2 regions of the Streptomyces sp. BBFR102 genome follow, and region 1 is predicted to be linked to the other one. Evidence: riboswitches for the same ligand, from Rfam matches in the RefSeq annotation. Region 1 holds a riboswitch; the other holds the start of a gene.
What was found. Region 1 has a riboswitch for S-adenosylmethionine ahead of thrC (threonine synthase). Riboswitches for the same ligand answer to the same signal wherever they lie in the genome.
Positions count from the first base shown of each region.

Region 2: another riboswitch for S-adenosylmethionine. It lies ahead of ACSLIC_RS05495 (aminotransferase class V-fold PLP-dependent enzyme); the one in region 1 lies ahead of thrC (threonine synthase).

Region 1 is NZ_CP195757.1:3,370,785-3,374,183, reverse strand. It holds gene ACSLIC_RS15090 (MoaD/ThiS family protein) at 334-612, opposite strand; gene thrC (threonine synthase) at 682-1,989, opposite strand; SAM riboswitch class I at 2,007-2,165, opposite strand; gene ACSLIC_RS15080 (glucosyl-3-phosphoglycerate synthase) at 2,475-3,399, shown strand, end outside.
Region 2 is NZ_CP195757.1:1,203,666-1,207,064, reverse strand. It holds gene qcrB (cytochrome bc1 complex cytochrome b subunit) at 1-376, shown strand, start outside; gene trpD (anthranilate phosphoribosyltransferase) at 508-1,572, shown strand; SAM riboswitch class IV at 1,689-1,805, shown strand; gene ACSLIC_RS05495 (aminotransferase class V-fold PLP-dependent enzyme) at 2,126-3,399, shown strand, end outside.

The DNA of each region.
Region 1 (3,399 bases):
CCGCTGAATGTATCTGCCCAACTGCCGTCTGCAACAGGTCAGTCGGACGAGAAATCCGAAGGCCGGGGACGGACGGAAACGGGAGGATGCGCCGGAGTTCCGGGCAAGTCGGGCCCGGCAAAAGGCGCGCATGGGGGCGAATGGCCGGGCTACTTTGCCTGCAGTCCGCCGGAGGGAGAACGGCGGCTCATATGCTCCTGGCACAAACACGGGAGCCTGTTCCCCAACTCTATCGCGCTCAACCATGCAGAATTGCCCCCTCCGCTTTCCCGGGAGGGAATGGAGCGGAGAGGGCAATTCGGTGGCGCGGGTGGTTCCGCGGGCGCGGGAGGCTCAGCAGCCGCCGGCCACCGCCGGGATGATCGAGACGCCGGCGCCGTCGGGCGTGGCGGTCTCAAGGCCCTGCTCGAAGCGGACGTCGTCGTCGTTGACGTAGACGTTGACGAAGCGGCGCAGCCTGCCCTGGTCGTCGAGGACGCGGGCGGCGATGCCGGCGTGGTTCTCCTCCAGGTCGGCGATGACCTCGGCGAGGGTGGCGCCCTCGGCGGGGACCTCGGACCGGCCGCCGGTGTAGGTGCGCAGGATGGTGGGGATGCGGACGTTGACGCTCATGGGACAGCCTTCCGGGAGTTGGGGCGGCGGGACGGGCGGGGGCGCGTCACGGACGCGCGGGCGACGGCGTCAGGAGGTGGCGAGACCGGCGGCGCGGAAGGCGTCCAGGTCTGGCCGGATGGTCGCGGTCGGGCCGGTGGTGGGCGCCACGGCGTCCAGGGTCTTGAGGCCGTCGCCGGTGTTGAGGACGACGGTGGTGAGGGACGGGTCGATCCGCCCGGCCCCGATGAGCTTGCGGGTGACGCCGACCGTCACGCCGCCCGCGGTCTCCGCGAAGATCCCCTCGGTACGGGCGAGCAGCTTGATGGCGTCGACCACCTGCGCGTCGTCCACGTCCTCGACGGCGCCTCCGGTGCGGCGGGCGATGTCCAGGACGTACGGGCCGTCGGCCGGGTTGCCGATGGCCAGCGACTTGGCGATGGTGTCGGGCTTCTGCGGGCGGACCACGTCGTGCCCGGCCTTGTAGGCGGTGGAGACCGGCGAGCAGCCCTCGGCCTGGGCGCCGAAGATCTTGTACGGACGGTCCTCGACCAGCCCGAGCGCGATCAGCTCCTTGAACCCCTTGTCGATCTTGGTCAGCTGCGAGCCGGAGGCGACCGGGATCACGATCTGGTCGGGCAGCCGCCAGCCGAGCTGCTCCGCGATCTCGTACGCGAGGGTCTTGGAGCCCTCGCCGTAGTACGGGCGCAGGTTGACGTTGACGAAGCCCCAGCCCTCGCCGAGGGGGTCGCCGATCAGCTCGGAGCAGAAGCGGTTCACGTCGTCGTAGTTGCCCTCGATGCCGACCAGGTCGCCGCCGTAGACCGCGGCCATGACGACCTTGCCCTGTTCCAGGTCGTGCGGGATGAAGACGCAGGAGCGGAACCCGGCGCGGGCGGCGGCGGCGCCGACGGCTCCGGCGAGGTTGCCCGTGGAGGAGCAGGACAGGGTGGTGAAGCCGAAGGCGCGGGCGGCCTCGACGGCGATGGCGACGACGCGGTCCTTGAAGGAGTGGGTCGGGTTGCCGGAGTCGTCCTTGACGTACAGGCCGCCGGTGACGCCCAGCTCGGCGGCGAGGTGGTCGGCCTTGACCAGCTGGGTGAAGCCCGGGTTCAGGCTGGGCCTGGTGGCGACGTCGGCGGGGACGGGCAGCAGCGGGGCGTACCGCCAGATGTTGTCCGGCCCGGCCTCGATGGCGGCGCGCAGGGCCTCGGGGGCGCCGGTGGGGAGGGCGTAGGCGACCTCCAGGGGCCCGAAACAGCTCACGCAGGCGAAGACGGGGCCGAGCGGGAAGCGCTCGCCGCACTCGCGGCAGGAGAGGGCGGCGGCGGGACCGAGGTCGACCGCGGGGGCGTCCTGCGAGGGGGTGGCGGGGGTGGCGACGGTGTGCACAGCCATGACGGCGAGGCCCTTTCTCCTCATCTTCCTCGCGACGCATCTCGCCGCGAGACGGAATTGGCACCTTCCCGAGCCGGGAGCCTCGCCGGACGCGGGTGGAACACGCGCCGGGAGTACCGACCGGAGGGTTGCCGGGGCTTCAACGGGCCGTGTCCCTCTGCCCCTCTGGATGAGCGGTATGGCGTCGGTTCCCTTGTCTGACAAGGCCGAACGCGTTTGTCGGGCGCGGAACCGGCGTCTTTCGACATGCGGTGGTCACGCGCGCTGTTCAAGACTGTAACGGACGGCCCGGACGGTCGAGTGGGTCGTCCGAACCGCGAGATGGGGCCCCGGGCACCGGCAGCGCCGCCGGCCGCAGCCCCGCTCGTCGTCGGCCGCCCTTCGGCGTATCGCCCTCCCGCGAGGACGCGCGAAGGCCCGGGAGATCATGGGAGAACACCTAGGACATGGCCTCGGACATGACCCGGAGACGAGGGGACGATCACGTGCTCGAAGAGGTGGAGCGCTGGCTCACCAGGCGGTCCTGGTCCGCCGCCGACCGGCCGCTGAGCGCACTGGCCGCCGCCAAACGCGGCAGCGGCACCACGGTCAGCGTGGTGCTGCCGGCCCTGAACGAGGAGGCGACGGTCGGGGCGATCGTGGCGGAGATCCGCCGCTCGCTCATGGAGGCCGTGCCGCTCGTCGACGAACTCGTGGTGATCGACTCCGGTTCCACCGACCGCACCTCCGAGGAGGCCGCCGCCGCCGGGGCCCGGGTCGTGCACCGCGACGCGATCCTGCCGCGGCTGCCCGCCGTGCCCGGCAAGGGCGAGGTGCTGTGGCGGTCGCTGATGGTCACCAGCGGTGACATCGTCTGCTTCGTCGACGCCGACCTGAAGGACTTCTCGCCCGACTTCGTCTCGGGCATCGTCGGCCCGCTGCTGACCGATGCGGACGTCGACTTCGTCAAGGCGATGTACGACCGCCCGCTCGGCTCGGCCCCGGGCCAGGGCGGCCGGGTCACCGAGCTGATGGCCCGCCCGGTGCTCAATCTGCACTGGCCGCGCCTCGCGGGCTTCGTCCAGCCGCTGGGCGGCGAGTACGCGGTCCGCCGCGGCCTGCTGGAGCAGCTGCCCTTCCCCGTCGGCTACGGCGTGGAGCTGGGCCTGCTGGTGGACGCCCTGCACACGGTGGGCCTGGACGCGCTGGCCCAGGTCGACGTGGGCGTCCGCGTCCACCGCCACCAGGACGGCCTGGCGCTGGGCCGCATGGCCGCCGCCATCTACCGCACGGCCCAGCTCCGGCTGGCCCGCGGCCACCTGGTCCGCCCGGAACTGACCCAGTTCGAACGCGGCGACGACGGCTTCGTCGCCCACACGGCCAAAGTCGACACCGAGGAGCGTCCCCCGATGGTCGAGGTCGCCGAGTACC
Region 2 (3,399 bases), 2.2 Mb from region 1:
GATCGGTTTCTTCGTCGGACCGGTCGTCGCCTTCATCGTGACCAAGCGGATCTGCCTGGGTCTCCAGCGGCGGGACGCCGAGAAGGTGCTGCACGGACGCGAGTCCGGCATCATCAAGCGGCTGCCGCACGGTGAGTTCATCGAGATCCACGAGCCGCTCAGCCAGGAGCAGCTGCACACCCTCACCCAGCACGAGCAGTACAAGCCGGCCGAGATCGGCCCGACGGTCGACGAGAACGGCGTGGAGCGCAAGGTCAAGGGCGTCGAGAAGCTCCGGGCCAAGCTCTCCAAGGCGTACTTCGGCCAGGGGACCCAGATCCCCAAGCCGACGGCCGAGGAGTACAAGGAGATCCAGGAAGGCCACGGCCACCACTGATCTCCGCACCACCCTGACCGACTGATCGCCACGCCGGGGCCCCGTCCATTCGCTGGACGGGGCCCCAGGCCGTTGCCGGGCTTCGTTAGGGTGTGCACCATCCCGCAGTTCGAGACGAACCAGGAGCGACCATGAGCGCTGCGCAACCCGCTGGAGGCGACACCACGGCGGTCCGTTCCTGGCCGGAGGTGCTCAACGGCCTGCTGGACGGACGCGACCAGAGCGCCGACGCCACCGCCTGGGCGATGGACCGCATCATGCGGGGCGAAGCCACCGACGCCCAGATCGCCGGCTTCGCGGTCGCCCTGCGGGCCAAAGGGGAGACGGTCCAGGAGATCGGTGGCCTGGTCCGCGCGATGTACGCGCACGCCCGCACCATCGAGGTGCCCGGCGACAGCGTCGACATCGTCGGCACCGGTGGCGACGGCGCCCGTACGGTCAACATCTCCACCATGTCCGCCATCGTGATCGCGGGCACGGGCGCGAAGGTCGTCAAGCACGGCAACCGTGCCGCCTCCTCGGACTCGGGGGCCTCCGACGTCCTGGAGAAGCTCGGCGTCAATCTGGAGCTGACGCCCGGCCGGGTCGCCGAGGTCGCGGAGGAGGCCGGGATCACCTTCTGCTTCGCGGTCCGCTTCCACCCGGCGCTGCGGCACGTCGCCCCGGCCCGCAAGGAGCTGGGCATCCGCACCGTCTTCAACTTCCTGGGCCCGCTCACCAACCCGGCCCGGGTCCGCGCCCAGGCCACCGGGGTCGCCGACGCCCGGATGGCGCCGATCATCGCCGGCGTCCTCGCCGAACGCGGTTCCTCGGCGCTGGTCTTCCGGGGGGACGACGGGCTCGACGAGCTGACGACCACCGCCACCTCCCGGGTCTGGCTGGTCGGCGGCGGCGAGGTGCGCGAGGAGACCTTCGACCCGCGTGACGTCGGCATCGAACTGGTGCCGGTGGAGGCGCTGCGCGGCGCCGACGCCTCGTACAACGCCGATGTGGCGCGCCGGCTCCTGGCGGGCGAGACCGGGCCCGTCCGCGACGCGGTCCTGCTCAACTCCGCCGCCGCCCTCGCGGCGCTGCACCCCACGGCCGCGCCGTTGGCCGAGCGCATCGCCGACGGGATGCGGCTGGCCGCCGAATCCCTGGACTCCGGCCGCGCCCAGGCGGCCCTGGAACGCTGGGTGGCGGCCTCCCACCGGTGACCTCCGCCCCCAACACGAGGCCCGTGTGCGGCCGTTGGGAATCCGCACCGACGAGGCGCGGTCCGTATGACGGACCGCGCCTCGCGCGTTCCGCCCGGTGTGGCAGGATGCCCGCAGGTCATGAGTGACAGCGACTACGGCCCCGGCCCGCTGTCCGGCAACCCTCCGTCCGTGGCGGGGTGCCCCGGGTGAAGACCAGGCCGCGGTCAGACCGTCCGCGGCAAGCGCGGACCCCTCGCGCCCCGTCGGGGCGAGTGCCCAGGGGTCCTGGTCCTTCGAGGGAGCGACTCTCGTGAGCAAGCGAATGCGTTAGGGCCTCCGCCGCCCGACAGCGTCCCCCTTCTCCTTCCGCCTGCGGCCGTACCGGTTCGGCTTCCGGTGTGGCCCCTGTGCACCCGGGTGAGCCCGGTGCCGTGAGGCGGGGCGCGGAACGACGCGTACGTCCGGGGACTCCCCGGGCCCGGGCCGCGGTTGCCCCCACCCCGCACCTTCTCCGTCCGTCCTCGCCGCCGGGCGCCACCCGCGCCCCGCCGCCACCGCTCCGGGAGCCCCCATGGCCGCCGACGCCGCCACCGAACCGACGATTTGCGACCCGTTGCCCGTTCTGGGTGCCGACGTGACCGTGCCCCTCGCCACCGGCGGGGAGCGGAACTACGCCGCCCTCGACTACGCCGCCAGCGCCCCCGCCCTCCAGCGGGTCTGGGACGACGTGGCCGCCTACGCCCCGTACTACGGCAGCGTCCACCGGGGTGCCGGGCACCTCTCCCAGCTCTCCACCGACCTCTACGAGAGGAGCCGGGCCACGGTCGCCGCCTTCCTCGGCTGCCGCCCCGACGACGAACTCCTCTTCACCCGCTCCACCACCGACTCCCTCAACCTGCTGGCCGGCGCCCTCCCCGGGGGCTGCGAGGTCTTCGTCTTCGAGACCGAGCACCACGCCGCGCTGCTGCCCTGGCGCTCCGCCCGGCTCACCGTCCTCGACGCGCCCCGCAGCCACGACGAGGCCGTCCGCACCCTGGAACGCGCCCTCGCCGCCCGCGACCCGTACGCTCCGGCGCTGGTCTGCGTCACCGGCGCCTCCAACGTCACGGGGGAGATCTGGCCGGTCCGTGAACTGGCCGCCGCCGCCCACGCGCACGGCGCCCGCGTCGTCCTGGACGCCGCCCAACTCGCCCCGCACCGGCCCGTCTCCCTGGCCGAGCTGGACGTCGACTGGGTCGCCTTCTCCGGCCACAAGCTGTACGCGCCGTTCGGCTCCGGCGTACTGGCCGGCCGAGCCGACTGGCTGCGCGCAGCCGAGCCGTACCTCGCCGGGGGCGGTGCCAGCCGCGCCGTCACCCGTGCCGAGGACGGCGGCGTGGACGTCGCCTGGCACACCGGGGCCGCCCGGCACGAGGCCGGCTCGCCCAACGTCATCGGCGCCTACGCCGTCGCAGCCGCCTGCACCGCGCTCACCGAAGCCGGCCTGGACCGGCTAGCCGCCCGCGAGGAGGTGCTCCTGGAGCGGCTGCTCACCGGCCTCGCCGAACTGCCCGGCATCCGCGTCCTGAACCTCTTCGGCGACGGCGCGGACCGGGTCGGCGTGGTCTCCTTCACCGCCGAGGGCCGGCACGGCTCGCACCTGGCCGCCGCCCTCTCCGCCGAGTACGGCATCGGCGTCCGTGACGGCCTCTTCTGCGCCCACCCGCTGGTGCGCACGCTGCTGGAGGCGGGCCGGACCGAGCCGGGCGAGTGCGGCGCCCCCGAGGAGGCCGACGGGCATGCGCTCGGCGCGGTCCGGGTCAGCTTCGGCGCGGGAACGCCCGAGGAGCACGTGGAGCGGTTCCT